Regions from separate parts of the Pararhizobium sp. P1_E7 genome, predicted to be linked through region 3. Evidence: predicted binding sites of a transcription regulator. Region 3 holds the regulator's gene; each other region holds the start of a gene.
What was found. The regulator PhoB, encoded in region 3, activates phosphate uptake and scavenging genes when phosphate is short. The targets are predictions, from matches to a motif close to TGTCATNNANCTGTCAT.
Positions count from the first base shown of each region.

Region 1: a site for PhoB is predicted at 6,606-6,622, ahead of AC1D17_RS07790 (LTA synthase family protein). Genes of this name have one in related genera too.
Region 2: a site for PhoB is predicted at 3,461-3,477, ahead of AC1D17_RS07015 (NAD-glutamate dehydrogenase). Genes of this name have one in related genera too.
Region 4: a site for PhoB is predicted at 4,362-4,378, ahead of AC1D17_RS05300 (BtaA family protein). Genes of this name have one in related genera too.

Region 1 is NZ_JBFUBH010000005.1:96,088-104,131, forward strand. Features, by position in the region: gene AC1D17_RS07765 (GFA family protein) at 22-426, shown strand; gene AC1D17_RS07770 (hypothetical protein) at 451-1,371, opposite strand; gene AC1D17_RS07775 (pilus assembly protein TadG-related protein) at 1,586-3,319, opposite strand; gene AC1D17_RS07780 (TadE/TadG family type IV pilus assembly protein) at 3,319-3,741, opposite strand; gene AC1D17_RS07785 (DUF1003 domain-containing protein) at 3,951-4,502, opposite strand; gene AC1D17_RS07790 (LTA synthase family protein) at 4,639-6,510, opposite strand; gene AC1D17_RS07795 (NAD+ synthase) at 6,863-8,044, shown strand, end outside.
Region 2 is NZ_JBFUBH010000004.1:213,353-221,396, forward strand. Features, by position in the region: gene AC1D17_RS06995 (saccharopine dehydrogenase family protein) at 1-783, opposite strand, end outside; gene AC1D17_RS07000 (TetR/AcrR family transcriptional regulator) at 902-1,648, shown strand; gene AC1D17_RS07005 (carbonic anhydrase) at 1,685-2,326, opposite strand; gene pdxY (pyridoxal kinase PdxY) at 2,544-3,419, opposite strand; gene AC1D17_RS07015 (NAD-glutamate dehydrogenase) at 3,704-8,044, shown strand, end outside.
Region 3 is NZ_JBFUBH010000032.1:6,030-14,073, reverse strand. Features, by position in the region: gene phoR (phosphate regulon sensor histidine kinase PhoR) at 1-155, shown strand, start outside; gene AC1D17_RS21040 (substrate-binding domain-containing protein) at 350-1,384, shown strand; gene pstC (phosphate ABC transporter permease subunit PstC) at 1,485-2,969, shown strand; gene pstA (phosphate ABC transporter permease PstA) at 2,966-4,288, shown strand; gene pstB (phosphate ABC transporter ATP-binding protein PstB) at 4,301-5,116, shown strand; gene phoU (phosphate signaling complex protein PhoU) at 5,193-5,903, shown strand; gene phoB (phosphate regulon transcriptional regulator PhoB) at 6,010-6,693, shown strand; gene AC1D17_RS21010 (GcrA family cell cycle regulator) at 6,762-7,298, opposite strand; gene AC1D17_RS21005 (acetylornithine transaminase) at 7,732-8,044, shown strand, end outside.
Region 4 is NZ_JBFUBH010000003.1:132,180-140,223, forward strand. Features, by position in the region: gene AC1D17_RS05280 (cation:proton antiporter) at 1-19, shown strand, start outside; gene AC1D17_RS05285 (lytic murein transglycosylase) at 6-1,214, opposite strand; gene AC1D17_RS05290 (glycoside hydrolase family 25 protein) at 1,351-2,151, opposite strand; gene AC1D17_RS05295 (class I SAM-dependent methyltransferase) at 2,402-3,067, opposite strand; gene AC1D17_RS05300 (BtaA family protein) at 3,064-4,314, opposite strand; gene AC1D17_RS05305 (serine hydrolase domain-containing protein) at 4,558-5,916, shown strand; gene AC1D17_RS05310 (transglycosylase SLT domain-containing protein) at 6,063-7,022, opposite strand; gene AC1D17_RS05315 (LysE family translocator) at 7,140-7,775, opposite strand; gene AC1D17_RS05320 (pyrophosphate--fructose-6-phosphate 1-phosphotransferase) at 7,860-8,044, opposite strand, start outside.

The DNA of each region.
Region 1 (8,044 bases), on a different contig from region 3:
CAATCGGTATATTCAAAGGGGATGAGCATGGCGCAAGAGCATACCGGATCCTGCAATTGCGGCGCGGTGCGCTTTCGCACGCGCGGGAGGCTGCGCGAGGTGATCGCCTGCCATTGTTCGCAATGCCGCAAGCAGACCGGCCTGTACTATGCGGCGACCAATGTTCTCGACAGCGAACTTGATCTCGAAGGGGCCGAGAATATCACCTGGTATCGCTCAAGTCCGCAGGCCCGCCGGGGGTTCTGCAAGACCTGCGGCTCGGCGCTGTTTTGGAAGATGGATGGTCTCGATTACTCGTCGATCATGGCCGGAGCCTTCGACACACCGACCGGCCTCGCCTTCGGCGTCCACATCTTTTGCGCCGACAAGGGCGATTTCTATGAGATCAATGATGATCTGCCGCAATTTGCGCAGTCAAGTTCCTGATGGGGCCGGAAGCAGCCGCCGGCCTCAAAGGGCGGCAGCGTCGATCGACCGGACGGCCTCTTTGTAGGCCCACTGGAGTGCGCAAAACTTGACGGATTGCCAGCGCTTGTAATCCTCGACGAACGAGGCTGTTGCCCAAATCCGGTTTCGGCTGCCGTTGCGCTCCTGCCAACCGAGCGAGCCCAATGCCTCGGCGCGCGCGAAAAGGCGGCGGACATGGGTGCGCGAGAGCGAGTAGTGGCTGGAGAGTTCGGAGAAGCGCAGATCTTCGACCCAGTGAAGGCCATCCTGCGGTTCGACATTGGCAATCCGCGCGATGAAATCGTCCAGGATCAGGCCGCCATATTCGGTCCAGACGAAACAGGAAATACTGAGTGGCGGCTCGCGCCATGCCGGGTCGGCGATCAGCCGCTTGGCGGCGAGCGGCTGGGCGCGGCAGAAAATCTCCGAATCTGCCTCCAGCCGTGCAACCCGGTCACCCTTGTCGATGAGGTCGAGGCTGCGCATCTGGCCACGGAACCACAGCGTCATGGCCTCGTGGCTGCTTTCGGTCGGCTCCATGGGACGGCTGCGTTTGCTGGGCGATCCCGCAACGTCACGGACGAGCTTATAGGCCCGCAACTCCGCCAGGAACGCCGTAGCGGTGTTGCGGCTCGCCAGGCCCGTCTGAGCGATGACGCCGAGAAGCCTTGCTGCAGTGATGCCGGACAGCGGATCGGCGGGGTCGCGCTGCAGATGCAGGGCGTAGGCCGCCTGGGTAAGAAGCCATTTCTGCTGGGCGGCAACCAGACGGGCGATCCGCGGAAAGTGATCGTATAGCTCGATCATATGCCGCGCCCCCTGCTGCAAGACAGGGAAGAGGATAGGATTCGCCACAAACAGGTCAACCTCGGCGGAGAAGCTGACTTTGGTGGTGTCGATCGCAGATGACTGAATGCCGGTCATGTCCTTACCGAAAGTCCAGTGGGTCACTGTGTCGGGCCGGGAATCGGCCAAAGTCCTATTGTCGTATGTCACTCGCAAAACGGTATAAGTCCATCATTTGTTTCACCAAAGGGTGCAAATAACAGACGGTTCTTGCCTGCAATCTATTCAGAAAAAAAAGACCGGATGGCAGGGATGCCATCCGGTCAGAGAAAGAAAAAGCATTTTGTGACGTTTATTGAACCAGAACCGGCTGCAGGCAGTTGACACCGGTCACGCGAACATCCGCTTCACCGACCCGCACGCCGACGGCGAGAAGCAGGTTATAGATCAGTGTGTCGATCGCCGGCGTGACCGCGCCCAATGTCTGGGCGAGCGCCGCCTGAACGAGCTTGGGACTGCCGAGTGAGAGGAACAGCACCTGGATATCGACATCCAGATTGTTGAGCAGGGTCTGCGTGGTCGAGGTCAGGATGTCCTTGGTCGAGACGCTTTTGACGGCGTTCGCGGCGACCTCGGACGGGCTGAACGTCAGTCTCTGCGGCTGCATGTTCTGTGTTTCGACATGAGCAAGACCGTCAATCTTGACCAGCAGGGAGTCGAGGATCCGCGCTTTTACGACCCTTGCCTCATCGCTGAAGTTTGACAAAACGGTAGGGTTCACCGTTCCGATCGCGATCTCCGCAACGCCCGGAACGGCATCGATGGAGACGCTGGCATTGGTCGTTGAACCGCCGTAGCAGCGAATATCGGCAAGCTTGCCTTCGGCGTGGGCAACTTCGATGTAGATCGGCAGCTTGATCCGCAAACCGGCAAGCAGGGACAGTCCATCGATATTCACTTCGATGGCAAGCCGCGTCTGAGCGGTGCGAACGGCCGAACCGGGCGCGCCCAGCCTGTGCGCCGGTGTTGAGACCGGCGGTTCGCCGATGGCAAGATTGACGCTGGCCGACGCAATGCCCGGAAGACCGGCCACTGCAGCCAGCGATATCTGGTTGGTGCCGTTTGCAAGTGCTGCTGCGGCCGAAACGATGTCGAGCGCGCTGACCTTCATCGCCCAGTTCGACCCGGCATCGACTTTCAATCCCTTTTTCGGATCGATGTTGAGGATCTGCGACAAGGTGAAGGTTTTCTTGTTGAGCTTGGTGGCCGTTTCGAGCGCTTTGAGGGCCGTCGTCGCCGTGCTGGAGATACCGTGAACGGCCTGCATCGAGGCAAGCAGTTGCGGCATGGTCAGGTTGGCCTTCAAGACGTCGTCATAGCTCGCCGCCGTCAGGCTCAGGCGGGTGGCAACGCTTTTGAGAAAGGGCTGAACATCGACATCCGCATCGACCAGCGCCTGATAATCCATCACCTTCAAGGAGATCGTCGTGCCGAGCATCTGGCCAAGCAGCTGATTGAGGATGCCGCCATTGAGGCTTGCCAGCCGTGAACCGATGGAGAAGGCTGCAAGCTTGGTGCTGGCGGCCGTGCCAACGGCGCGCATCGTCGGCGGTGCGCTGAACATGGCGGCAAGGTGCAGCGTGCCTTCCTTCTCGACAGAGACCTGGGCTGCATCCGCCGGCGTGGCATTGGGGATGAAACGTTGACCGGTTGCGAGCGCCGGATCGGGGACATAGCGTCCCTTGACGATCGTGACGATGCCGTTCTTCATCGCGGCAACGTCTTTCTGGATGACTTTTCCGTCCGGATCGATCAAGCCGTCCTTGGTCGCAATCGCCAGGGGAAGGCCATTGGTCTTGAAGTGATTGCGCGCAGCATTCTCGACATTGGGCAGGTCCGAGGCCGCGACGATGGCGGTGAGGTCGGCGATGCCCTGCATCTCCTGCTTCTGCAGCGTCAGATAGCCAAAATCGATCCCCAGCCCGAGTGAGAGCACGACGAGGGGCAGGACAAGGGCTGCGGATACACCGATATTGCCCGAGGTATTGGTGAGAATATTGCGTCGTTTCAGAGCTTCGCGGGCCATCAAATACCTCCCAGCCTGATTGTTGCGTAACGTTTGATTTCCTCATCGGGCAGCGCGAAGGAAAACAGTTTCCAGATCGGCAATTCGCTCGAGTCGTAGACAATGGTGACGGTAAACTGGTTCAGATTGCTGATATCGTCCTCGACATCGACCGAGAGTTTCGCCTTGTTGATGAAGGCATAATCCAGCGTCGATGTCTGGATGAACGATTTAGCGAGACTCTTTCGTTCCGTCGCCGAAAGTCCGGCCACAGCGGTTCGCGCCGCATCAGCGGCGATCTGCTGGATGGCGTGCGTGGCGCTCAGATAGATGCCGTAGCCGATCATGGTGAAAATGGTCAGGAAGAACAGCGGCGCGATGATCGCAAATTCCAGCGCTGCGGCACCGTCCGTATTGTTGCGCATCCGCGCCATAAAAGACATACAACACACTCCCAGGTTTGCACCGGGTCGATATATCGATCCTGTTACACCTATATCGTGTGCTTCATTTGTTAATTTTTCTATACGCTAATAAATGGGCTTTTACATTCCTGCGTTTAAATGTTGTATTTCTTATATTTATGGTTGTGCCATATTCGTTCGGTTGCGCTTGACGCGGCCGCGTCAGAGCCGGAATGGCACAGGTAAAGTCAGGTCTGCGCGCTTCCTGTGTCCCTGTATTGCGCAAGCAGCGCCTGCAATCGGCCGACATCGGTGCGCAGTTCGGCGATTTCGCGCAGCAGCACCGTATCGATTTTGTGATGCAGCGAAATCAGCTCGACTTCGGATTTGAGATTGACCTCGTAGTCCTTCGAGGCATCGAAACGATCCTTCATTGCCTGCCGGTTCTGCGACATCATGATGATCGGCGCCTGCAGCGCTGCGATCATCGACAAGAGCAGGTTGAGGAAGATGAAGGGGTAGGGGTCGAAGGCATTTTGTGTCAGCAAAACCGTATTGGCGGTGGCCCAGACGGCGAGGAAGATGAGGAATGCGACGATAAAACCCCAGGAGCCGCCAATGCGGGCAATGCTGTCTGCCGTCCGGTCACCGAAGGATTGACCGGCAATGAAGGCTGCGTTGGTGTCCTGGGACAGGATCTTGCGTTCTTTGGCGTGCCGCAGGACATGGCGTTCCACGTCGCCGAGTTCAGTGCTCGGTTTGCCAAACAGGAGGTGGGAGACTTCGTCGAGGTGAGACATGGGCCGGCTCCGTCAAATAACGTTGCCCGTTTTATACCGAGTCTCGATGATAGAAACCTATCTCTATTATCGAGACTTGGTATGGGCCCATGCCGGTAAATTGCGGAAACGCCGATCGCCGGCGTCCCCCTTCTTTTTACATCGCCGCGCCGGCGAACAGATCCGCATGCGACTGGAAGAACCGTTCCGTGCCAAAGCGCTGGCCGAACATCATGTCGTGCTGCAGGAAACGATAGTCGCGGATGCGCGGCGGGATCGTCTTTTGCCGTGCCCAGGCGGCCGTTTCCTTGCCCTTGTCATCGACGAGCATGTAGCGGTCGATGACGCGGTATTTGTCGAAGATGTTGCCGAGGAAGCCTGTGTAGTAGGGATGCTCGAAGCCGCCCTGCTTGAGGATCTGGTAGGAGAGGAAGGCCGGGCTGATGGTGCCGATATCCTTGACCGGGCCGGTCTTGTTCGACCAGACGACCAGCGGTGTTTCATGCTGCGCCTTCATCTGCTCGAGCGAACCTTTGCGCGACGCCGTGACGTCGTTCATGAAGCCGGTATTCGGATAGACCGTGTTGAGCGGCGGCAGATGATCGCCGAACAATACGATGATCGTCTCGCGGTCACGCTCCTTGGCCCAGTCCATCAGCATCTTCAGGCTGTCGTCGGCTTCCTTGATGCCTTGTGCATAGGTTTCGAGAACCTGCTTGTCGACGGCGGGAAGATTGCCTTCGACCTTGATGGTGTTCTTGGCGTAGCGGTTTGCCTCATAGGGACCATGGCCCTGCAGCGTGACGGTGAAGAAGAAGAACGGATCGCGCAGCTGGTCGGCCTGGCGGATGATTTCCTTGGTCAGCGATTCATCCGATGCGAAGATGCCGCGCTTTTGCATCACCGGCATATTCTCTTCCGACCTGAACTGCTCGAAGCCGAAGGCCTTGTAGACGGCGCTGCGGTTCCAGAACCATTTCTGGAACGGATGAACGGCACGCGAAACGTAACCTTCGCCACGGAAGAAGGTGGCAAGCGACGGGATCGGGTTGCGGATATACTGCTGGTAGGGAATGCTGCCATAGGGCAGGAAGGCGTTCGAAAAGCCGGTCAGCGCCTCGAATTCGACATTGGCCGTCATGCCGCCGAACTCGGGCGAGAACACGTTGCCGGACTGCATTTCGCGGATGGTCGGCATCGGATCGGGCGACAGCTTGACGTTTGGCAGGCGGGTCGGATCCCAGAAGGATTCGCTCATCAGCACGATCACGTCGGGCTTGCCGCGATGGGTCGTGCCTGCCGGCACCGGCTTGGTCGGAATCTTGTTGATGGCTTCCGACATGTAGCCTGCGGGCGCCGTGACGTTGGCCATCGGCAGATTGAGCGCAAACGCCATGGTGAAGCCGTTGTGACGGTAGTTTTCGGTCTGGTCCCACATGATCGGAATGACCTGCAGGCGATCGCGCACCCAGGAGAAGTTGTTGTAGTCCATCAGGTGGTAGAACGCGCCCAGCAGCGGCAGCGCGACGGCGAGCCGTGTCAGGCGTTGACGGCGGGTCAGCACAGGAAAGCGCCGCCAGGCGAACCGGGCAAGCCAGGCAAGGGCAACGACCGCGACAACCATGCCGGCAACGATGCCGACAGCTGTCCAGGGCCGGTCTCTGACCAGAACCGGCATCAGTTCCATGATCTGGCGCCCGAACAGGAAGTCTGTCGGATAAAGGGGATCGGACAGGAAAATCTGCTTCTGGCGGCTGACGAGCGCCGGCACAAGCGCCAGCGGCGCAATCAGGATGACGCCATAATTTTCGCGCGCGAAGGCCGCATCAATTGCCAGGAACAGCAGAAAGAACACGCCGGCGGTGGTCCAGGCCGGGCGGGCCGGGTCGAGGAAAAACAGCGCTGCTTCCGTGACCGAATTGCGGGCGATCCATTCGACGAAGAAGATCAGCGTAATCGACAAAAGCAGCGACAGGGAGAGGTGTCTTGCAATGGAAAGCGCCTTGGCATGGCGGTGGCCGAAACCGATTTGCGGGCCATAGGACCTGGAAGCGGTGGCAGCGATTGCTGCCGATTCAAAACTGGCCAAGGCCGTCTCCAATTTTTACAAAACTGTCTTCCTAATGTCATACAGATGTCATCTTGAACGGAGGATGAATAATTCAAGCGGCGTTTTCCCCCGTCTTTTTTCGATGGTGCTTTCAAGGGGGAAACGGAGCGGCGCAGCGGCTTTCAGCCAGCGCTCAGGCGCTGCAATCCTCTGTTGAATTGATTTTTTTCTGACTTGCGGGCAAGCACGGGGTATTTTGAGGCTAAATGCGATAAACACATCACCGGATGCCCCGGCATCCGCGATAGCAAGCTCAAGTACAGGCCTGTTCATGACCGCGCAAAAGACCATTTCCACGACGTTCCGCATCGCGGTTGCCCAGCTGAACCCGACTGTGGGAGACGTTGCCGGCAATCTTGCCAAGGCCCGGGAAGCGCGCGCCGACGCGGCGCGCAGCGGCGCCGACCTTCTGCTTTTGACCGAACTGTTCATTTCCGGCTATCCGCCGGAGGATCTGGTTTTGAAGCCGGCTTTTCTCAAAGCCTGCCAGAAGGCGATCGATGCGCTCGCCGCCGACACCGCCGATGGCGGCCCGGGTGTCGTCGTCGGTTATCCGCGGCAGGGCGAAGCGGGGCGCCACAACTCCGTTGCCGTTCTCGATGGAGGCCGGGTTCTGGCCCTTCGCGACAAGGTCGATCTGCCGAACTACGGCGAATTCGACGAGAAACGGGTCTTTACCGAAGGTGCCATGCCGGGGCCGGTCAATTTCCGCGGCGTGCGGATCGGCATCCCGATCTGCGAGGAAATCTGGAATGATCTCGGCATCTGCGAGACGCTGGCGGAAAGCGGAGCGGAGATCCTGCTCGTGCCGAACGGCTCGCCCTACTATCGCGGCAAGGTCGATGTCCGTCATCAGGTGGTGCTTCGCCAGGTGATCGAAACCGGTCTGCCGCTGATTTTCGCCAATCAGCTCGGCGGCCAGGACGAACTGGTGTTCGACGGCGCCAGCTTCGCCTTCAATGCCGACAAGAGCATGGCCTTCCAGATGAGCCAGTTCGAGGAGAGCCTTTCCGTCTCCGAGTGGCGCAGAAACGGCGACGGCTGGGTCTGTGAACAGGGGATGATGTCGCGCCTGCCGCAACAGGAGGAGGCCGACTACCGCGCCTGCATGCTGGGCTTTCGCGACTACGTCAACAAGAACGGCTTCAAGAACGTTGTGCTTGGGCTCTCCGGCGGTATCGATTCGGCGATCTGCGCGGCCCTTGCTGTCGATGCGCTGGGCGAGGAGCGGGTGCGCACGGTGATGCTGCCTTATCGCTATACCTCGTCGGATTCGTTCAAGGACGCCGAGGATTGCGCCAAGGCGCTCGGCTGCCGTTACGACATCGTGCCGATCGAGGAGCCGGTGCAGGGCTTCCTCAGTGCGCTTTCGGAAACGTTCGAGGGAACGGAATCCGGCATCACCGAGGAAAACCTGCAGAGCCGCACACGCGGCACGATCCTGATGGCGCTG
Region 2 (8,044 bases), on a different contig from region 3:
TTCGGGCGATGGCGTATTCACATCGCGCAGGTCACGAAGCGGCGTCAAGTTGAGATAGTTATGAAACGCGCCCACCGTCAGATGCCTGGAAATCAGGATCGTTTCCGAAAACGGCAGTTCGACCATGTCCTGACTGTCGAACGGCGCTGCAAAGCGCCAGGACGTGGTGGGCGCGGGGCTTGGCAGGGGCTGCAATTGTCCGCCGTTAATGACGAGGCGGTGGGCGGTGTTGCGTTCTCCGGTTCGCCGCGTGCCCTGCGTCGGCAACCAGCTGTCGAGTGCAATGGCAATGCGCAGATCGTCAACCGAGGTCCAGTCTCCGATTGCAGCCGTTGCCAGCAGATCGCCCAGGCCGCCATAGAACCCCATGGCCGGGACGATGGCGACCCCCGCCGCCTTGGCAGGCTCGGCAAAGCGCTCGAAGATGGACAGTACGGCCGGCTGCTCGGCCGTCATGTCGAGATAGGCAATACGCGCCCGCAGTGCAGCCGAGATTACCGGTTCGGCCGTATCAAGGAATGGCCCGGCGCAATTGATCACGACCGCCGCTCCTTCAAAGGCGCGATCAAGCGATGAAGGATCCTCGACGGCGGCCAGTCTGGCTTCGACGCTGCCGTTTCCCTCCGCAAGAGATGCCAACCTTTCCTGATCCCGGCCGATTGCGATGACACCGAACCCGCGCCGCAACAGTTCCGCGATCACGAAACGCCCGGTGTGCCCCGCGGCCCCGAAGACGGCCACTTTCTGTCCCTGCGTGTCTCCTGATGAATGATGATCGAGCATATGCGCCTCCCTGCAATATTGATCACACGATACAGACCTGTCTGTTCACAAGCGATACAAACAAGTCTGTAGCGTGTCAAGCGAGGATATGCCATATTGGCCGCAAGGAGATCAGCCGATGACGCTAGCCACCACGCCTGACGAGAAGGCGGAAACCAATCCCGAGGTCAGATTGCGGGTTCTGCAAACGGCCTCAGAGCTGTTTTATCGCCTGGGTGTGCGCGCCGTCGGGGTCGATATGATCGTGGCGGAAGCGGGGGTGGCGAAAACCAGCCTCTATCGGCATTTCCGAACCAAGGACGACCTCATTGCCGCATTCCTGCAGCGCGAGGACGACGATTTCTGGAGAGTGTGGGACGAGGTCGCGCAGCGTCACGCGGGCGATGCCGGAGGGCACGCGGGCGATGCCGGAGGGCACGCGGGCGATGCCGGAGGGCACGCGGGCGATGCCGGAGGGCACGCGGGCGATGCCGGGGGGCACGCAGGCGATGCCGGGGGGCACGCAGGCGATGCCGGGGGGCACGCAGGCGATGCCGAAGCCGAACTTGAAGCGCATATGGGCTGGATCGGCGAACGCGCCGGTCGTCCGAACTATCGCGGCTGCCCGCAGATCAATGTCGCGGCGGAGTTTCCCGATCCCGCGCACCCGGCACGCGCCGTGGCACGGATGCACAAGGAAGAACTGAGGCAGCGGCTGAAAGCGATAGCCGAGCGCCTGGGAGTCAAGCGCCCGGAGGAACTGGCCTTGCAGCTGGCGCTGGTCATCAACGGCGCCTTTGTCAGCGGCACGCTGTTTTCGGCGCAGAATGCGATCCCGACCTTGCTGGCCATGTCGCGCTCACTCGTGGCAACGGCGCGCATCTGAAGCACGCCGCCGCGCCAAAACGCCGCAAGCGAAAAATCACATGCCGGGCCGGGCGAAATCGCCGGTCTTCGGGTCCATCACCCAAAGCTCGCCGGTCGAGATGTCAAACCAGGAGCCATGCAGCTGCAGCTTGCCGCGCTGTTCGAGGATCTGGACGCAGGGGAAAGTGCGCAGATTGGCTATGGAATTGCGAATGGACACCCGCTCCAGCGCCCGCTGGCGTTCCGCCACGGTCATGATGTCATTGCTGTGAATCTGTTCGGCGGCGGGTTTAAGGAGATTCATCCAGCGGCCGATAAAATCGCCGGGCGACAACGGCTCCGCATCCAAATCGAGCGCCGCCTTGATGCCGCCGCAGCGGCCATGACCCATGACGACGATATCGCTCACCTTCAGAACCTGGACGGCGAACTCAAGAGCGGCCGACGTCGAGTGATAATGACCGTCCGGTTCGTAAGGGGGCATCATATTCGCCACGTTGCGCACCACAAACAATTCGCCGGGTCCGCTGTCGAAGATGGTTTCCGGCGCTGCCCGGCTGTCGCAACAGGCAATAACAAGCGTCTTCGGCTGCTGGCCGCTTTCGGCCAGGGCCTTGTAACGCTTCTGCTGCTCATTGAAGCGGCCGCTCATGAAGTTGTTGTAGCCGTTCAGCAAATGGTCCGGGAAACGCTGCATGGTGCTCGATCACTCCAACTATTTAAGACAATTGAGATGTACATTTGCATGTCAGCCGCACACGACATACCATCTTCCTGCGCCGCACACAGGCAAATTTACGGCAGCCCGCGCCGCCGGTAACATCCGTGGAATTTTTCGTATCGTTTTGCGTAGGGTGGAAACGGTTTATTCGCTCAAGGCATGGGCTGGCAAGGGGTAGATAGGCCGAACAGAATCACGACCGGCGTTTCTGCCCGGGATGCATCAGTCGTCGCATCTGAACCATGGCCATCGGCGTCGCAAGGCTGGACGCATCGCGCTCAAGCGTCAATTCGTCGGCACCGCGCTTGCCGGTGCGGGCGATGATCTCGAAGACGCTGGCAGTGGCCAGTTGCAAGGCCCGCTCCTCGTTCAGCCCTTCCAGAAGCCGGGCGACAAACAGCGCCGCCAGAAGATCGCCCGTCCCGTTGGGAGGATTGTCGATCAGCCGATGTTCGGCGAGCAACGCGTGATTGCCGGAGAGATAGAGATTGCCGGTGCTGCCCTGCATCATCGGGAAGGCCGAGGTAACGAGCATGCGAGGCGGCCCAAGCGACAGCGCGGCTTCGAGAATAGCGGCATTTGTGTCAAGATCTGCACCACAGAGCCAGGACAGTTCGAACCTGTTCGGCGTGGCAAGAGAGGCAAGCGGCAGCAACCGGTCGCGCATCGCAATTGCCGTCGCCTCCGGCACATAAAGCCCGCCGGCATCGCCCATCACCGGATCGCAGGCATAAAACAGATCGGGCTTTTTCTCCCGCAAGGCCTCGACCAGGCGCGCGACGCCTTCCGCCTGGTGGGCAGCACCAAGATAGCCGGAGAGGACAGCGCGGACTTCGCCCGTCCATGGGGCGCGGATCAGATCATCGATCAGCCTGCCGAAATCCTCTTCGCCGACCGTCACCCGCGTCGATGGACCATGGCCCGGATGCCATGGCAGGATGACCGTCGGCACGGCCCAGACCGGATAGCCCAACGTCTCAAGCGCAAAGACGGCCGCGCGATTGCCGACCGAGCCGCGAATCACATGGCTTGAAATGACGATGACGGCGCCGGGTGCAGGCTCGGACATATCTGATTTTCCGCTGTTTCGACCTGCCCAGATCGCCCGACAGTCATGCCGCTGTCAACTGCGGCTGACAAAAGATCAGAGGGCGCATTTCCGGCTCATTCATCAGAACAACGAAATATGCAAATACAACCGATTGAATTCGAAAATCGGCGAATCTTTGCCAAAAATTTCACAAAACCATTCCGATTTGGATCAATCTGGCCGAAAAATAGCCACAAAAACAATCGCCATGAGCAATTCTTCTGTTAGGTTCGGCCAAAATGGTGATTGCGGGGAGATACGTCATGGGCACCAAATACAATCCAAAAAAAGACCGTCATTTCGAAGCGGTGAGCGAAGCCGGCAAAGCGCTCGGGCTGAAATTGCTCGCTCCGGAGATCCTTTTTCGCCGCGCCAGCCATGACGATCTCGATGCCTATACGCCCGACATGCTGGCGCTGGCGGCAGCCCATGCGCTGACGGCCATCAGCCACAAGGAAAGCGACCGGCCGGTAATCAGCGTTGAGACGGTCGAGGGGATTGCACCCAATGGCGACGACGTATCAGTCCTGTCCGTAACTGACCGCAACATGCCGTTTCTCTACGATTCGATCATGGGCGAGGTGACGAGCACGCACCGCGACATTTACCTTGCCGTACACCCCATTCTGGTTATCGAGGCAGGCAAGCCGGCTAAAATTTTCGATCCTGAAGAGAAGAGCGATCCCGCCACCCGGATCAGTCACATCCAGATTCACCTGGCCAAGCTGACCGCGGCAGAAGCGGAAGACCTGAAGGAACGCGTCGCCAACGTGCTGTCGCAGGTTCACCAGGCCGTCGGCGACTGGAGCCAGATGACGGTGCTGCTCGATCAGGCGATGAATGAGCTGGAAAACCATGCACCGAGCCGCAAGAAGGGCGACCGCGACGAAGCGCTGGCGTTCCTGCGCTGGCTGCGCGGCAACAACTTCACATTCCTCGGCATGCGCGAATACACCTATTCCGGCAAGGGCGACGATGCCGTGGTCGAACGCGGCGAAGGCCGCGGTCTCGGCATCCTCTCCAATCCCGACGTGCGCGTGCTGCGTCAGGGCAAGGATGCCGTACTGACGACGCCGGAAATCCTTGCCTTCCTCAACGGTCCGGATTTTCTCATCGTCACCAAGGCGAACGTCAAATCGGTGGTGCACCGCCGCGCCTACATGGACTACATCGGCGTCAAGCGCTTCGACGAGGCGGGCAATGTCACCGGCGAACTGCGCATTGTCGGTCTGTTCACCTCGAGCGCCTATACGCGGCCGGCAGCGGACATTCCGCTTTTGCGCTTCAAGGTCGAAAAGATCGTCGATCATTTCGGCTTCGATCCGCAGAGCCATTCCGGCAAGATGCTGACCAATACACTGGAATCCTACCCGCGCGACGACCTGTTCCAGATCGATGTCAGCCTGCTGGCAAGCTTCTGCGAGCAGATCAACGAACTGGCCGACCGGCCGCGAATCCGGGTTCTGCCGCGCATCGACCATTTCGATCGTTTCGTTTCCGTTATCGTCTACGTGCCGCGCGAACAGTATGATTCCGATGTGCGCGAAAAGATCGGGCTCTATCTGAAGACCGTCTATGACGGCCGCGTTTCGGCCTATTACCCGGCTTTCCCGGAGGGCGGGTTGGCGCGGGTGCATTTCATTATCGGCCGTTCCGGCGGCAAGACGCCGCGTGTGGCGCAGGCGAAGCTTGAAGACGCGGTCCGCGACATCGTCACCCGCTGGATCGACCGGTTCAACCTGCTCGCCCGCCATGACGACGTGTCCATCGCCGTCAACGAAGCCTATCAGGCCGCCTTCACGCCAGCCGAGGCCCATGCCGATCTCGCTGATATCGCCGCCTGCTCGCCGGGCGACCCGATCCGCATCGCCTTCTACCAGAAGCGCGGCAAGGGACCGGAATCGCTGGAGCTGAAGATTTTTCACGCCGGCGAGCCGGTCTCGCTGTCGCATCGCGTTCCGCTGCTTGAAAACCTCGGCTTCCGGGTCATCAGCGAACAGACCCACGATATTGCCGTTTCCTGCGCAACGGCTGGCGAGCGCCTCGTTGTTCTGCACGATATGGAATTGGTCCATCGCGACGGGCATCTGCTCGATCTCAACAAGACCGGACCAATGCTGGAGGAGGCCTATCTGGCCGCCTGGAACGGCGTGATCGAGGACGACAGCTTCAACCGGCTGATCCTGCTGGCCGGGCTGACCGCGCGCGAAGTGACGGTTTTGCGCGCTTACGCGCGTTACTTGCGCCAGACCGGCATCACCTATTCCCAGGGTTATCTCGCTGACACGCTGAACAAATATCCGGCTATTGCTTCGGATATTTTCAAGCTTTTCGTCACTCGCATGGACCCTGTGCTCGAAGACAAGCCGAGAACGAAGCGCATTGCCGCGCTGAGCGCCGCCATCGAAGAGGCCCTGAACGCCGTTCCGAGCCTTGACGAGGACCAGATCCTGCGCCGGTACGTCAATGTCGTGCAATCGACCCTGCGCACCAACTATTTCCAGCGCGATGCAAGCGGAAATCCGAAGGTGATGCTGGCCTTCAAACTCGATCCTAAAACGCTGGAAGGACTACCGGAACCGCGCCCCTTCCGCGAAATCTTCGTTTACGGCACCGAGGTCGAAGGCGTTCACCTGCGCTTCGGCAAGGTGGCCCGTGGCGGACTTCGCTGGTCGGACCGGTCGCAGGATTACCGGACCGAGGTGCTCGGCCTCGTCAAGGCGCAGCAGGTCAAGAACGCCGTCATCGTCCCCGTCGGTGCCAAGGGCGGCTTCTATCCGAAGCAACTGCCGGCCGGCGGTACGCGCGATGACATCTTCAAGGCGGGCACCGAGGCCTACAAGACCTATATCCGCACCATGCTGTCGATCACCGACAACATTGTCGGCCAGGATATCGTACCCCCGGCGAATACGCTGCGGCTCGATGGCGACGATCCCTATTTCGTCGTTGCCGCCGACAAGGGCACGGCGACCTTCTCCGACACCGCCAACGGCCTGGCCCAGGAAGCCGGCTTCTGGCTGGACGACGCCTTTGCCTCCGGCGGTTCGGCCGGCTACGACCACAAGAAGATGGGCATCACCGCGCGCGGTGCCTGGGAAACGGTCAAACGGCATTTCCGCGAAATGGACATCGACATCCAGACGACGCCCTTCAGCGTCGTCGGCGTCGGCGACATGTCCGGCGACGTCTTTGGCAACGGCATGCTCCTGTCGGAGAAAATCCGCCTGATCGCCGCCTTCGACCATCGCGACATCTTCATTGATCCTGATCCGGATATCGAAAAATCCTTTGCCGAGCGCAAGCGCATGTTCAACCTGCCGCGTTCCAGCTGGCAGGACTACGACCGCTCGACGCTTTCGGCGGGCGCCATGATCATTCCACGCTCGGAAAAATCGGTGACGCTGACGCCGCAGGCGATGGCGGCAATCGGCCTTGAAAAGAGCCAGGCGACACCGTCCGAGATCATGACGGCGATCCTGAAGAGCCCGGCCGACCTGCTCTGGTTCGGCGGTATCGGCACTTACGTGCGCGGCCCAAGCGAAACCGATGCGGAAGTCGGCGACCGCGCCAACGACCCGATCCGCATCACCGCCGACGAGGTCGGTGCCAAGGTGATCGGCGAGGGCGCCAATCTCGGCGTCACCCAGCGCGGCCGCATCGGTTTCGGCCTCAAGGGCGGACGCTGCAACTCCGACGCCATCGATAACTCGGCCGGCGTCAACTCCTCCGACTTCGAGGTCAATATCAAGATCGCACTCGCTTCGGCGATGCGCGACGGCCGGCTGACGCGGGCCAAGCGCAACACGCTTTTGGCCTCGATGACCGACGAAGTGGCCTCCCTGGTGCTGCGCAACAACTACGAGCAGTCGCTGTCCATCTCGCTGACGGAAATGCTGGGTGCCGGCAACCGGACGCCTCTTGCCCGGCTTATGACCCGGTTGGAAGCCGAAGGCCATCTCAACCGCAAGGTCGAGGTGCTGCCGAACGATCTCGCGCTGAGCGAACGCTATCAGAACGGCAAGGCGCTGACACGCGCCGAGATCGGCGTGCTCTTGTCCTATGCCAAGATCGTGCTGTTCGACGAGATCGTCGCCAGCGACCTGCCCGACGACGCCTATCTGCTGACGACGCTGCGCGATTACTTCCCGGCCAAGATGCACAAGGCCCATGCCAGCGATATCAACGAGCACCGCCTGCGCCGCGAAATCATCGCGACGGTTCTGGCCAACGATGTCATCAACCGCGGCGGTCCGGCCTTTGTCTCGACGTTGATCGACCAGACGGGCTTCATGCCGGCGGATGTGGTGAAGGCCGCGGTGCTGACACGCGACGGCTACGACCTGAAGCGCATCTATGGCGAGATCGACGCGCTCGACAACGTCATCAGCGGCACTGTGCAGAACGAACTCTACCAGGAGGCGGCGCGCATCTTCGCCATCGTCACCGAACGGACACTGAGAACCAAGGCGATGCAAGCGCCGCTCGGCGAGGCGATCGGCGAGCTGCGCGAAGCATTGCAGAAACTGAAGTCCACCCTGCGAAGCTCGATTCCAGAGGACGCAACGGCGGACGTGCGGCGAAGGGCTGCCTATTTCATCGAG
Region 3 (8,044 bases):
AACGATTCTATCGGGTTAACGTCGAAGCCAGCCGATCGAAAAAAGGCACCGGTCTGGGGCTTGCCATCGTCAAGCATATCTTGACCCGGCATCGCGCCAGACTGCTGGTTCAGTCCGAAGTCGGCAAGGGTACGGTCTTTACGGTGAGGTTTTGACACAAACCCATCGCCTGAAAAGTCACATGTCAAAAATACACAGTTATTTCAAATAGTTGATATGTCACAAATGTTTCGTCAAGTTGACATAAAAGGTGTGGGCATCGGGCGCTAACTAGGGCGGCCGATCGACACGGCGAAAGCGAGCGCTGGTGAAAAGCGCACCCACACAAGCCCATTATGGGAGTATTCTGATGAAGTCCTTGAAACTTACTGTTGCAGCTCTGGTTGCATCCGCCGCTTTTGCTGGCGTTGCCATTGCTCGCGACCAGATCCAGGTTGCCGGTTCCTCGACCGTTCTTCCCTACGCAAAGATTGTTGCCGAAACGTTCGGCGAAACCTTCCCCGACTTCAAGACCCCGGTTGTTGAATCCGGCGGCACCGGTGCCGGCCTGAAGGAATTCTGCAAGGGCGTTGGCCCGGACACGATCGATATCGCCAACGCATCGCGCAAGATCAAGGACAGCGAGCTGGAAACCTGCAAGGCAGCCGGCGTCACTGAAGTCCAGGAAGTCAAGATCGGTTATGACGGCATCGTCTTCGCAACGGATAAGGGCAATGCCGATCTGAAGCTCGTCCCGAAGGACCTCTACCTGGCGCTCGCCGCTGAACTGGTTGTCGACGGCAAGCTCGTTGCCAACCCTTACAAGAAGTGGTCGGAAGTCAACAAGGACCTGCCGGACGTTGAAATCGCCGCTTACATCCCGGGCGAAAAGCACGGCACGCGCGAAGTCTTCGACGAAAAGATGCTGGCCCACGGCTGCAAGGACGCGGGTGCTGACGTCGCCATCAAGGCTCTTATTCCCGACGCAAAGGAAGCTGCCAAGAAGTGCATCGCTGTTCGTAAGGACGGTCTGGCGATCGATATCGACGGCGACTACACCGAAACACTCGCTCGTATCGCTTCCAACAAGAACGGTATCGGCGTTTTCGGCCTGTCCTTCTATGAAAACAACGCTGACAAGCTGAAGGTTGCGACCGTCAGCGGTATCGTTCCGTCGGTCGAAACGATTGCTTCGGGCGAATATCCGGTTTCCCGCCCGCTGTTCTTCTACGTCAAGAAGGCTCACCTCGGCGTTATCCCGGGCCTGAAGGAATATGTTGAATTCTTCCTCGACGACCAGATGGTCGGCCCGGATAGCCCGCTGGCTGCCTATGGTCTCGTTCCGGCTCCGGACGCCGAGCGCGAAGCTGACCGCAAGGCCTTCACCGACGGCAACATGCTCTAATACACCTCAAAAATCCGGCACGGCAGTTTTGCCGTGCCGGACCTCCCGAGTATGCGGATTTGCCGGCTTTCATGTTTGACAAGGCCGGGGGGACATATCGATGAGCACTTCTCTTATTCTTTTGATCATTTTGATCGTTGGCCTTGCGGCGTATTTTGCCGGCCGCGCACGGGCGATGGCCAGCTCCAAAGGCAAACTTTCCGCCCTGCATTCGCTTCCCGGTTATCATGGCGTCTATGTTGCCATCTGGGCGGTTTTGCCGGCTGCGTTCGTTCTTGCCGTCTGGCTGATCGCCAGCCCGTTTTTCGTTGAAAATTCCGTTCGAACTGCTTTGCCGGAGAATGTGCGCAGCCAGGGCGGCGCGACCACCGAACTCATGCTCGGTCAGGTCATGCAGGTCGCCAACGGCTTGAAGCTGCTGAACAGCGACGAACTTGCGGCCGTCACAAGTGGCTCCAGCAACCTTCGCGATGCCTTGGCGGCCAAGGGCGTGCCGATGGCAAATGCCGGCGAGCCTTACATGGTCGAGGCAGCGCAGCAGTACAACTCTCTGAAGGATGGCAGCCGGTGGACAATGAGCGCCGTCGTGCTGATCATCGCGATCGCCGGCGCCGTTTTCGCCATTCGCGGCATCAGCGCGCCGTTCCGGGCCAGAAACCGGGTCGAGCGCGTCATGCTCGGTGCCCTCCTGGTGGCATCTTCCATCGCGATCCTGACGACAGTCGGTATCGTCGGCTCCATGCTGTCTGAGGCGATCCGCTTCTTCCAGTCGGTATCCCCCAGCGCGTTCTTCTTCGGCACGGTCTGGGATCCGCGGTTCTCGGCTGCGGGCAGCGGTGGCACGGAAGGACAGTTCGGACTTCTGCCGCTTCTGGCCGGCACCCTCTACATCGCTTTCGTCGCCATGCTGTTTGCGGTGCCTGTCGGCCTGTTCGCCGCCATCTACATGGCCGAGTACGCAAAGCCTGCGGTCCGCGGCATTGCCAAGCCGCTCCTTGAAATTCTCGCCGGCATCCCGACCATCGTCTACGGCTTCTTCGCGCTGGTGACGGTCGGGCCTTTCCTGCGCGATATCTCCGCTGAGCTGAACGGCCTGGTCACCGGGAACTACGTTAACTTCATCCAGGCGCAGAGCGTTCTCACCGCCGGTCTCGTCATGGGCATCATGCTGATCCCGTTCGTGTCGTCGCTGTCGGACGACATCATTACGCAGGTGCCGCGCTCGCTGCGTGACGGTTCGCTCGGCCTCGGCGCCACACGCTCCGAAACCATCAAGCGCGTTATCCTGCCGGCTGCTCTGCCCGGTATCGTCGGCGCCTTGCTGCTGACGGCCTCGCGTGCTGTCGGTGAAACCATGATCGTGGTGCTGGCTGCAGGTGTTGCTGCCCGCATGCAGCTCAACCCGTTCGAAGCGATGACCACGGTCACCGTCAAGATCGTCAATCAGCTGACGGGCGACCTCGAGTTCAACTCGCCGCAGACACTGGTGGCGTTCGCGCTGGGCATCACACTGTTTGCCATCACGCTCTGCCTCAACATCTATGCACTCTACATCGTGCGCAAGTATCGGGAACAGTACGAATGACCGACATGACATCCTCCGTACAGTCCTCCTTCGTGCGCCCGGCGCAGGCAAGACGCGATATCGGCATCAAGAAGCGCTACGCTGCCGAACGCCGCTTCAAGGCTTATGGGCTCATCGCCATCCTGATCGGTCTGTTCTTCCTGTTCGTTCTTTTGTGGACTGTCGTCTCCAAGGGCTACACGGCCTTCCAGCAGACGGCGATCACGCTGCCGATCGAGTTTTCGGAAAAGATCATCGATCCGAAGAACGAGCGTGGTGCAAATCCCACCAAGCTGATGACGGCGAACTATCCGCTTCTGGTGCGCGATGCGCTGGTCAAGGCTCTCGATATCGATCCCGCCAACAAGCCGCTCGTCAAGCAGGCGACGGACATGGTCTCGGCAAGCGCCCGGACGCAGCTTCGCGATCTGGTCGTTGCCAATCCCACACTCATCGGCACGACTGCCAATGTCTCCCTGCTGGCGGAAGGCAATATCGACAGCGCCAACAAGGGGCAGATCGACCTGACCGTTGCCGAGGCCAACCGCAAGGTGAAGGACCAGCAACTCGAATGGATGAAAAAGCTGTCCGAGACCGGTGCCATGGCCAAGCAGTTCAACACCGGCCTGTTCACCTATGGCGCATCGAGCCGGCCTGAAGCTGCGGGCATCGGCGTCGCTGCCCTCGGTTCGCTCTATATGATGCTGATCGTCCTGGCGCTTGCCCTTCCGATCGGCGTTGCAGCATCGATCTACCTGGAAGAGTTCGCGCCCAAGAACAGGCTGACAGACCTCATCGAGGTCAATATCAACAACCTCGCGGCTGTTCCGTCGATCGTCTACGGTCTGCTTGGCCTGTCGATCTTCATCAACTTCGCCGGCATGCCCCGTTCGGCCGCTGTCGTGGGTGGCCTTGTCCTGACGCTGATGACGCTTCCGACGATTATCATCGCCACGCGTGCAGCCTTGAAGGCAGTCCCGCCGTCGATCCGCTCGGCCGCTCTTGGCCTGGGTGCCTCGAAGATGCAGACGATTTTCCACCATGTCCTGCCGCTGGCCATGCCGGGCGTCCTGACAGGAACCATCATCGGTCTGGCGCATGCGCTCGGTGAAACCGCGCCGCTGCTCCTGATCGGCATGGTGGCCTTCGTGGTCGACTATCCCGGCTCGCCGATGGAGCCGTCCACTGCCTTGCCGGTCCAGATCTATATGTGGGCCAACGAAGCCGAACGTGCATTTGTCGAACGGACTTCGGGTGCGATCATGATCCTCTTGATCTTCCTCGTCGTCATGAACCTTGGCGCAATCCTGTTGCGGCGTCGCTTTGAGCGGCGCTGGTAGTGAGGTAGAAACATGAACATGATGTCAGAAGCAGCAGTTGAAAAGGCGCTGGACCAGAAAATGAACACTGTTCCTTTCAAGATGATCGGAAAGGACGTTTCGGTTTATTACGGCGAGAAGCGTGCGCTTTTCGATGTGAACCTCAACGTTCGCGAAAACACGGTCACCGCGCTGATCGGCCCGTCGGGCTGCGGCAAGTCGACGTTCCTGCGGACCCTCAACCGCATGAACGACACGATCGACGGCTGCCGAGTCACCGGCAAGATTACCCTCGACGACGGTGACATCTACGACCCGAGCATCGACGTCGTTGAACTTCGCGCCCGCGTCGGCATGGTCTTCCAGAAGCCCAACCCGTTCCCCAAGTCGATTTACGAGAACGTCACCTACGGTCCGAAGATCCATGGTCTCGCCCGCACCAAGGCTGAACTTGACCAGATCGTCGAGTCGAGCCTGCAGAAGGCCGGTCTCTGGAACGAGGTCAAGGACCGCCTGCATGAATCCGGCACCGGTCTCTCCGGCGGTCAGCAGCAGCGCCTGTGCATTGCCCGCGCCGTCGCCGTCAGCCCGGAAGTCATTCTGATGGATGAGCCCTGTTCGGCGCTGGACCCGATCGCGACCGCCAAGGTGGAAGAGCTGATCCACGAACTGCGCACGAACTTTACGATCGTCATCGTCACGCACTCGATGCAGCAGGCTGCACGCGTGTCGCAGCGCACCGCCATGTTCCACCTCGGCAATCTCGTCGAGGAAAACGACACCGACAAGATGTTCACCAATCCGGACGACCAGCGTACCCAGGACTACATCATGGGCCGTTTCGGCTGAAGGCGCTTCCCCACCCTTCCATGCCGGCAGGGTGGCGGTCTTCCAACCCGGATTGTGATCGCAAGGAAAAACAATCATGTCTACGCACATTGCTTCCGTCTATGACGAAGATCTGAAGTACCTGACCCGCCGCATCTCCGAGATGGGCGGTCTGGCCGAACAGATGGTGGCCGAATCCGTGCGCGCCCTGGTCAATTCCGACCTGGCGCTCGCCCAGAAGGTCATCTCCGACGACACCATCCTCGACGAGGCCGAGCGCCAGATCGGCGAGAAGGCGATCGTCACCATCGCAAAACGCCAGCCGGTCGCCGCCGACCTGCGGGAAATCATGGGGTCGATCCGCATCGCGGCCGATCTGGAGCGGGTCGGCGATCTCGGTAAGAACACTGCCAAGCGCGTCATCGCCGTTTCCAGCGCCAGCCTGCCGCGCCAGCTTGCCCGCGGCCTCGAGCATCTGGCCGAGCTTGCGCTCGTCCAGCTCAAGGAAGTGCTCGACGTCTATGCTTCGCGCTCGCCGGAAAAGGCCAACAGCATTCGCGAACGCGACGGCGAGATCGATGCGATCTATACGTCGCTGTTTCGCGAACTGCTGACTTACATGATGGAAGATCCGCGCAACATCACACCCTGCACGCATCTTCTGTTCTGCGCCAAGAACATCGAGCGCATCGGCGACCACGCCACCAACATCGCCGAAACCATCTACTACATGGCGACCGGCGCGCAACCCGTTGGTGAGCGTCCGAAGGACGATACAGCCAACACCGTCGGCGCGATCGGCAATTGATCGCGTGATTAAGTAAGTAAAGCCTTACGTAATGACTGCGCGAGCGGCCGCTGGAGCCGCTCGGCAAGCCTTCGGCCAGCCGGCCGGGCGCCTAGGAGCTGACTGCATGTTGCCAAGAATTGCCGTTGTTGAAGATGAAGAGGCGCTTAGCGTTCTCCTCAGATACAATCTTGAGGCCGAAGGGTTCGAAGTCGATACGATCAATCGTGGCGACGAGGCGGAAATGCGCCTGCAGGAACGCCTACCCGATCTCCTGATCCTCGATTGGATGCTGCCGGGCGTTTCCGGCATCGAACTCTGCCGCAGGCTGCGCCAGCGCTCTGAGACAGAGCGCCTGCCGATCATCATGCTGACGGCACGCGGCGAGGAAAGCGAGCGCGTCCGCGGGCTTGCCACCGGCGCCGATGACTATGTGGTCAAGCCGTTCTCGACGCCGGAACTCATGGCGCGGGTCAAGGCGATGCTGCGCCGGGCCAAGCCCGAAGTGCTGTCGACGCTGCTGAAATGCGGCGATATCGAACTCGACCGCGAAACCCACCGCGTTCACCGCAAGACCCGTGAAGTCCGCCTCGGACCGACGGAGTTCCGTCTGCTCGAATTCTTCATGGCCTCGCCGGGCCGTGTCTTCTCGCGTTCGCAGCTGCTGGACGGTGTCTGGGGTCACGACATCTATGTCGACGAGCGCACGGTGGACGTCCATGTCGGCCGTTTGCGCAAGGCTCTGAATTTTTCCAACATGCAGGATGTGATCCGCACAGTGCGCGGCGCAGGCTATTCGTTGGAAAGCTGAGCTTCTGTATTGCCCAGACGTAGAAAAGGGGCCGCTTGGGCCCCTTTTTCGTAAAAAGCAATCCGGCCTCAGCGTGCCCGGCGGCGCTCCGCGGAAGGCTGGTAGGCCAGCTTGGCGTGGAACGTGCAGTAGGGCGACGTGTCCGGGGAGTCGTTGCCGCAGAAGTGGAATTCTTCTTTCATCGGATCGCCGATCGGCCATTTGCAGGTGCGGTCGGTCAGCTGCGTCAGTGCCAGGCGGCGCGACATCGGAACAACGACGTTGTTGCCCGCCGGTGCTGCTTCCTGATCCTCGATCGCGTCGATTTCCAATTCTTCCTTCATGACGGCTGCACCGGTGGTGCGCGTCATTGTGCGGGTGGCGGTCATGCGCGATGCGGTGTAGTTGTTCGGTGCGCGGGGAGCTGCGGCAGGCGCGGGGCGTTTTGCCCGTGCCGTGGTCGTGCTGCCGCCAGCCTTGGCGCGGCCCGGCAGGCAGAGCCGGTGAACCTTGCCGATGACGGCATTGCGGCTGACGCCGCCGAGCTGCGCAGCGATCTGGCTCGCGCTCAAACCTTCGGACCACAATTTCTTGAGTTTTTCGACCCGCTCGTCAGTCCAATTCATGGTCTTGTCTCCATTCCCAGCGTTGGTGATGGTCGAATCCTCCACCGAGCCCTGGATGTGCTCCGAGGCTGAAACGCGATAACACTTTTGGTGACTAGGTCCGCCGCATGCGTTCTAGTAATTGTTTCTTAACGTAGAGCCCGGGGGACTCGCTGACAAGAGTCCGGGGAATCCCGCCGAATCGATTTCTGAGTTTTCCCCAACTTGCTTGCGATGCGTGGCATTTTTGCAAGGGTATCCGGCTAAAAAAAATCGCTTCCGCTGTGTCTGCCCGAATTGCCGGAAATCATGGGCTTTTGTTGACATTGCAGTGCGAAATGAAGATAGTGCCCCTGCCGCCGCGAGGCGGCATTTTGATTTTTTACGGGCTGCCCGCAGCCTCGTTGAGGATCTGGTTGTATAATTGCCGTGATGGTTTGAGGAGACACGCGCCATGGCCGATGCCACGCCGCTTTATGACACATATGCCCGTGCGCCCTTGCGGTTCGAGCGCGGCGAAGGCGTCTGGCTGATCACTGAAGATGGCACGCGCTATCTCGATTTCGCCGCCGGTGTCGCGGTCAATTCGCTCGGTCATGCACATCCGCATCTTGTGTCGGCGTTGAAGGAGCAGGCGGACAAGGTCTGGCACCTGTCGAACCTTTATGAAGTCCCCGGCCAGGAAAGCCTCAGCCGCCGCCTGACGGAAGCGACCTTCGCCGACAAGGTGTTCTTCACCAATTCGGGTGCAGAGGCGCTTGAATGCG
Region 4 (8,044 bases), on a different contig from region 3:
GAACCTTAAAGAGCGCTGAGAACGGCCGGCGTTGCCCAGCCATCGGCGGGAATGCCGAGACGCAGCTGCTCCTTCTGAAGGGCCGCACGCGTGCCGGAGCCAAGGATGCCGTCGATCTTGCCGACGTCATGGCCCTTGTCCTGCAGCTTCGTCTGCAGTGCCTTCATGCCTTCATCGTTCAATCCCGGTTCCGGATTATGCGTGTCGTAAGACGGAGCGCCTGCCAGCCGGGTGGCGAAATAGGCAGCCGAGGTCGTGTAGATGAACGACTGGTTCCATTCGAGATAGATGTTGAAGTTCGGATAGGTCAGGAAGGCGACGCCGTGGCGGCCCTGCGGGATGACCAGTGACGAGGCAAGCTGCGGGAAGGCGGTGTTGCCGTCGCGCGGCTTGACGCCGAGTGCGAACCAGTCACCGGCAGTCATGCCGGCCTGCAGCCCGGTCTTCTCCCAGGGCAGGTTTTCCGGCAGGCTCACTTCCTGGATCCAGGGCTGACCGGCTGTGAAGCCGAGGCTCTTGATGAACTTGGCGGCGGTCAGGATGGCGTCCGGCGAGCTCTGCTTGAGGTTGACATGGCCGTCGCCATCGCCGTCCACGCCCTGCGCGATAATGTCTTCCGGCAGCATCTGGACCTGGCCGATTTCGCCAGCCCACGCGCCGGTCGTCGTTGCCGGGTCAAGATCGCCGTGCTGGACCATCTCGATCGCGGCAATCAGCTGGGGGCGGAACATTTCAGGGCGGCGGCAGTCATGGGCCAGCGTCACCAGTGCGTTGCGCGTGTTGAAGTCGCCCTGAACCGCGCCGAAATCCGTTTCCATCGCCCAGAATGCGGTGATGACCGGGGCCGGAACGCCGAATTCCTTTTCGGCACGTTCGAAGACGGCGGCATATTCCTTCATCTTCTTGGCGCCGATATCCAGCCGCGCCTTGCTGACCGTGCGCTGGGAGAATTCGGTAAAGCTCTGCTTGAAGACACCCTGGGCGCGGTCGCGGCCCAGCACCTTTTCGGAGATGGCAGCGCCGGCCAGAGCGCGATCGACCGCTTCGGCGGGAATGCCCTTGGCAATCGCCTCGGCCTTGACGCCCTGCAGGAAGGTGGCGAGATCACCGCCGCACGGTGCGGCAGGTGTGGCCGCCTGTTGCGCAAGGGCAGATGAGGCCAAAAGGGTGAGAAAGCCGATCGAGAGAACGGAGCGCAGTGTGCTGCGTGTCATCGCAAGTCCTTGTTGTGTCGGGCCGGAGCCGGCCAAAACGGCCTTTCAAAAACAGGCCGCAGTTAGCGTCGAAATTATGGGAGCCGCTGTCGCACGGCAATGGGGCGGAAAGAAGAAATGCGCCCTTTTCGCAGGCTCAATTCTGGGCCTGTTCGCGCGCCTTGGAGACAGCTGCCACCCAGTTCTTCCAATTCTTCGGCGATCCCGCGAACACGTTGATGTCAGCGTTGCCATCGATGCCGGGGATCACGCCGGTGCTGGTATATTGCCAGAAGGCCCAGCGGCGTTCCGCGTAGATTTCCGTCGGGTGCGATGCGACCGAACGGACCCAGAAATGATAGTCCTTGAACTGGCCGACGAGATTGTCACGGTGGAAATCGACCGAGGTATAGATGATCGGGCGCTTGCCGTAATAGGCTTCGAGCCGGTCCATGAAGCGCTTCATTTCGGTCTGAACGGTCAGTGGCGACGGCCGGAAGCGGCAGGTCTTGGATTCGCCGTTCCATTCGACATCGAGAACCGGCGGCAGGTAGACGGCGCTCTTGGGCACATTGGCGATGAACCAGTCGGCTTGCTGGTCGGCTGTCGAGCAGAAATAGTAGAAATGATAGGGCGCATAGGGCAGGCCGGCGGCGCGGGCCTGCTGCCAATAATCGCTGAACTTCGCGTCGATCCTATCCTTGCCTTCGGTCGCCTTGATGAAGGCGAAGGAGACGCCTGAGGCCTTTACCTTGACCCAATCGACGTCGCCCTGCCATTTCGAGACGTCAACACCATGGATATTGTGAAGCTGCGGCGTGCGCGCGCCAAAATCCTGCGGATCCTTGTCCTGGAATTTCGGCGGGATGGAGGCTGTGGAGACGAGATCGTAGTCTGTCGAGGTACAGGCGGAAAGAAGGCTCACAATAGGCAGGAGAGCCAGGAATAGCCGGCGCATGGGGTTCCCGTTCTGAAACGATCGACGAAGCTGCCTCACACGATGATATCCGTTGATGTGAATTCCCCCGGAGGCCTGAACCTCATCTTCATCACATCATCGTAAAAAATGAGTTAGTTTCAAGCAGCAATTGCCAAAGCGGTACCACCGACCCAAAAGTAGTGGTCTACGCCGGGAAAATTAGACCGGCAGCATTCCGCGGGGCTTGCGGCGGCCTATTACGCGAGGCGCCGGCAATACCAAGTCTCTATCATCGAGACTTGGTATAAGTGAAGAGCCATGCATAGCCGCGGCCGATAGGCCGGAACGCAAGCGCATCACCAAGGGTTTCAGCCTTGGCCTCAAGCACTGTTGTCATGGTCTTTCGCGGCGTGACGTGGAACCGCTTGAGCCACCCCTGAAGGCCGCGCCGGAACAGGCGGGGCAGGCGCTCCTGCTGGCCGAAATCGGCGATGTGCAGCGAACCGCCCGGATTGAGCGCGCCAATCGCCGCGTCTATTGCCTTTTCCCATTCCGGGATCATGGAAAGCGCATAGGAGATAACGATGCGGTCAAAGCCGGGCTGGCCGAATTCGCCAGCTGTGAAGCCGGTCGCGTCGGCAACGCGCAGCACTGCATCCTGACGGCCTTCCCGGGCCAGTTTGGCCTGCGCCGAAATCAGCATCTCGGCGGAAATATCGAGCCCGTACAGCCGGGCGTGCGGAAACCGCCGGCTAATCAGCGCCAGATTGCGGCCTGTGCCGCAACCAATTTCCAACACGCCGGCGCCAGCGGGGATGTCGAGTTCGCGGATCAGCGTGTCGCGTCCAAACAGATAGTATTTCCTGGTCAGGTCGTAGAAATGCCGCTGCGTGCGATACATCCGGTCCATGCGGTCGGCATGGCTGCTGCCTGCACCGGTCTCGATCGCCGTCATGCTGCTTTCCTGTAGATATGGAAGCCGCCATAGATTGCCGAGCGGTCTTTCAGATTGAGCGCCTGCGACTGCTGAGCATCATAGCGCCATTGCCCGAGCAAGGCGTCCGAGACGCGGCCTTCCAGAATGCTGGCCTCGGCGGCAGTCCGGAAGATCACTATGGCGCCTTCAGCCGAGGTGCGGGTGATTTCGCCCCACAGGTCGTTGAGCTGGCGGTCGTTCATCCAGTCCTGGGCGTCGAGCAGCACGTAGCGATCGACGGAGCCTGCAGGCTTCTTGGCCAGAAGCTCGGTAAAGCTGGCATGATGCACATGGACGCGCTCGGCATTGTTGCGGATCGCCTCGTGGCGGCCGGCCTGCAGATATACGGGCAGTTCGCCTTCATGCGGCATCGGATAGCGGCGGGCAAAGGCCTGCCAGGCAAAGTAGTTTTCCTTCAGAGGAAAATGGCAGGAGAGCTTTTCCAGCCGATGGCGCAGTACGCCCGCCAATGATTTTTCCGCGCTGAGGCTTGCCAGCTCGTCGAACTGCTGCGGCGGAATACCGAGACCGAACAGCGAGCTCTTGCGGCTGGTGATCCAGCGGATAACCGGACGGTCGAACAGGGGGGCCAGCCGCTCGTCGAAGAACTGGCGCTGTTCGCGCATCGAACGGGCACTGGCAAGTTCGCTCGGATCCACACCGTGCAGCCGCGCCAAAAGGTGGCCAAGACCGATAAACCGTCCGAGCAGGCCGGTGCGATAGATGTTCTTGCCGAAAACCTTGATACGGCGTTGGCCGGTCAGGCCGCGGGCGTTCCAGTATTTGCGCGTCTCTCTGTCGAGTTTCGGTGCGATGAAAAGGTCATAGGCCCGGACATTGCTGGCAAGATCGTGGCGGGCGAGGAAACGGACGATGTCCGCATGGGTGGGCAGATGCCGGAATGCGGCGAGCTTCAGCCGGTTCAGCGCGACGTGATGCGGGTTGAGGTCCACGACATCGATGCGTTCGGGGGCCGCAGAAAGGTAGGCCAGCATGTTGCAGCCGCCGGAACCGATGGTGACGATATGATGCTCGGGCCGCAGCTGCATCGCAGTCATGTCGACGGCTGGATCCTCCCATATCTGCGGGTAGACGAGCCCGCTAAAGAGAAGCCCGAAAAGACGTTCCGAAAGACCGTCAAGGCTCAGCGCCTTGTGCTGGATAAGCGCGGTTTTCAGCTTGCGGTTTCGTTTGCCATAGCCAGCATCGGGTGCGAGATCGGTCATGTCATCCTGCCATCCGTTAATGTTGGAGGAGCTTCTAAGACGAGTCCGCTACACTTTGATGACGAAAGCCTTATGCAATGTTCACCCGTAGAATTGCAGGGGCGAATGCTGTCCCCCCGGGGCCGGAAAAGCTCGAGGTGCGATCGATCGCCACTAGAAACATGTTTAGCACCAACGTGATTGCCACAAAGCCTTCCTAAATGCATGGAATCCTGTTCTTCTGGCCATGGCGAAGCAGGGACGATGCGGATGCGGAAAAAAAGGTGGTTCTGGCTCGCAGGCTCGGTATCGGCAGCCGTCACGGCTTTCGTGGGCTGGCTTGCCGTCGTGCCGCCGGAGCTGCTGCGGGTCGGTGACGGTTATGCGGCCAAGATTGTCTGCTCCAACGTTTTCATTGCCGGCAGGGATGCGAACACGGTTCTAGCCGATGACGTCCAGGCGCCCGGACACCCCCTCCTGCGCCTGGTGCGGATATCCGTCGATGAAACGCGAAAAGCAGTCACGGCGCGCATGTTCGGTTTTGCCGCACCCGGCCGGGCTATCTATCGCGAGGGGCTCGGCTGCACCAATGTGACCGAGGGCGAATTCGCCACTTTTCCCGGAAACAGGCAGCTTCGCCGCCGGCCACCGCAATCGGATGACGGCAAACCGTGGCCCGATGGCAGCGGCACGGCAGTCAACCCGGCAGTCCAGACGCTTTTGACCGACCCGCAGCTGTCCGGGCCCGGCATGCGCGCCATCGTCGTCGTCAAGGACGGAAGGATCGTCGCGGAAAACTATGGCGAGGGGTTCAACAGCGCGACGCCGCTGCTCGGCTGGTCCATGACCAAGTCGGTGACGGCTGCCCTGATCGGCTTGCGGATCCGTGACGGCCAGATGTCGCTTGAGCGGACTGAATTGTTGCCGCAATGGCGAAACGATCCGCGCAGTCAGATCAAACTCGCCGATCTTATGGCCATGCAGAGCGGACTTCAGTTCAACGAGGACTATGGCGATGTGACCGACGTCACGCGCATGCTCTATCTGGAAGGGGACATGGCCGATTTCTCAGCGGCCAAGCCATTGGAGGCAAAGCCAGGCGAGCGTTTCAGCTATTCCAGCGGCACCTCGACCATCCTGTCGAGGCTCTGGATGGACACGTTCGGCAGCGTGCGCGAGGCACTGACCTTTCCGCGCGCGGCGCTTTTCAGGCCGCTCGGCATGAACAGCGCGGTTTTGGAGCCCGACGCGCACGGCACCTTTGTCGGCTCTTCCTATATGTATGCGACAGCGCGTGATTGGGCCCGGTTTGGCCTCTTCCTCTTGCAGAACGGCAGCTGGAACGGTGAGCAATTGTTGCCGCAGGACTTTGTCAGCTACATGCACACGCCAACCAAGGCATCCGGCGGCCGTTATGGGGCAGGGCAGGTTTGGACGAAGTTCGGAAATGACGGCGGCCCGCCTTTGCCCGGCGATGCCTACTGGCTGCAGGGGCATGACGGCCAGACCGTGATGCTGGTGCCGTCGCTCGGGCTTGCGGTCGTTCGGTTGGGCCTCACGCCGTCGCGCAGCGGCTATGACGTGCGCCAGCTGCAAGCCAAAATAATAGAGGCGGTCAACTGACCGCCTCGAAATCCGACAGGCTATGGGGCAGGCTGGCTAGAGCGCCGCACGTCATTCATGATGCGCAAAACGTCGCTGTAACACCTTGAATTTGCCGCATAATTTTTCCTTAAATCGATTCCGATTAAAGGAATTATGCAGCAGGCCTATTTCATGCCCAGTGTTTCGAGCAGGCCCTTGCGCTTGGCGTGATAGTAATAGCCGCTGGCATAGAGCTTGACCGCGCCGTCGTTCTGGTTGTCGGCCACCATCCAGGCGCCAGCCAGATATTTCGTCGCATATTTCAGATTGGTTTCGGCATCGAACAGGCCTTCGGCCGGCCCTTCATAGCCAAGTCCCTTGGCCGTATTGTAACGAATCTGCATCAGGCCGTAATTGCCGGAGTGATAGGCCCGCGGATTATAGGTGCTTTCGCGCTTGACGACACGGTGCACCAGTTCTTCCGGGATATTGTTGAGCTTGGCATAATAGGCGATCAGGCGATCGAGTTCGGGGCGCGAGCTTGTCGGCTTGGCGCCGATACCCAGCGAGGCCGGGATGTTCTTTGCCATCGCATAGGCGCTGGCGCCGATCGACGGCTTCGGCATCGGCACGATCATGTGATTGGCGACCAGCGTTTCCAGGCCGACAGGTTCGCCGGTATCGAAATCCGATTCCATCGCGGCCATCATCATGCCTTCGGGTATCTGCGGCACGCGATCGGTCTTTGCAGATACCAGCGCATTTGCCGTTTCAGGCAGCGTGGCGGCTGTTGCCGCCTGGGCAGCTGCAGACGTCTGGGGGGCCACCAGGGCATTGGCAGCGGTCGCCGGCATCGTTACCGGATTGGTAGCGGCAACCTGTGCCGTTGTGGTTTCGCCGGGCTTCATCATCGCTGTTTCAGCAGCAAGCGCTGCTGCGGTCGCCGATGTCGCGCCGTCTGGGGTCGGCAGAGCGTAAGCCGTCATTTCCGTTCCGGGCTTCGGCAGCGGCGTTACCGTCTGCACCGCCATCAGCTGTTCCATCGGCGTTCGCTCGACGCTCGAACAACCGCCAGCCAGCGATGCCGAGATCAGAGCACAGGCCGTAACAGCCGGTTTTGAAACGAAAAAACGGAAATTAGCCATGCTGTCACTTTCGTGCTGTCAGGCCCCACAGCCCCCTGCAAATCAGCAGCCGGGAGCCGCCATGCGCTGAACGTCATTAACCTATGAGGCGGTGAACCGCAAGCATGAGGCACTTTTTCAGGCGCCAGCACGCCGCAGGCCCGCAGTCAGAAGGCCTGCGCCGATCAAAAGAGAGCCGCCGGTACGGTTGACGATGGCCTGGACTTTGGGTTTTCGAATCGTCTGGCGGGCAGCCGAGGCCATCAGCGCGTAAAGAGTCGCGTTGATGGTGGCGAGCACCAGGAATGTGCTTTCAAAGATCAGCATCTGATTGAACAGCGGACGGCCGAGGTCGAGGAACTGCGGCAGGAAGGCGACGAAGAAGACGATGCTTTTCGGGTTGAGCGCGGTGACGATATAGGTGTGCAGGAAAATCCGCACCGGCTTCTCCGCTGGCGCCGGCATCGTGCCATCGGCTTCCTCCGTTGAGATCGGCGTGCGCCAAAGCTTGATGCCCAGCCAGATCAGATAGGCGGCGCCCACCCATTTCAGCACGGTGAAAATCGCAGCCGAGGTCGCAAGCAGCGCTCCAAGGCCGAGCATCGATGCGGTCATCGCGGTGAAATCACCCAGCGCCACGCCAGCGACCGTTGCACTTGCGACCTTGCGTCCGTGCCCGAGCGCATAGGAGATGACGAGAAGAATAGTCGGGCCGGGAATGGCGAGCAGAATGGAGGAGGCGGCAACGAAGGCCAGCCAGTGTTCGATCGACATGAAAACAGCTCCGTTTGGACGTGGCGTTCGATTGAGGAAGCCATGCGCAAACGGAGCCGTCAATAGGCGTTTATGAGCGTCAGATTACTTTGCCGGCGACCATTTCTGGCCGATCACGTCCATGACTTCGCCGAACCATTTTACCGATGTGTCGAAGTGCTTGCCGCCACGGATGCGCGGGAATTCGATCGTGCGCAGCTTGCCGCCCTGATCTTCGTCGTGGCCGGTGACGCCGGACACCTTGTTCAGCGCGCTTTCGACGGCAAGAT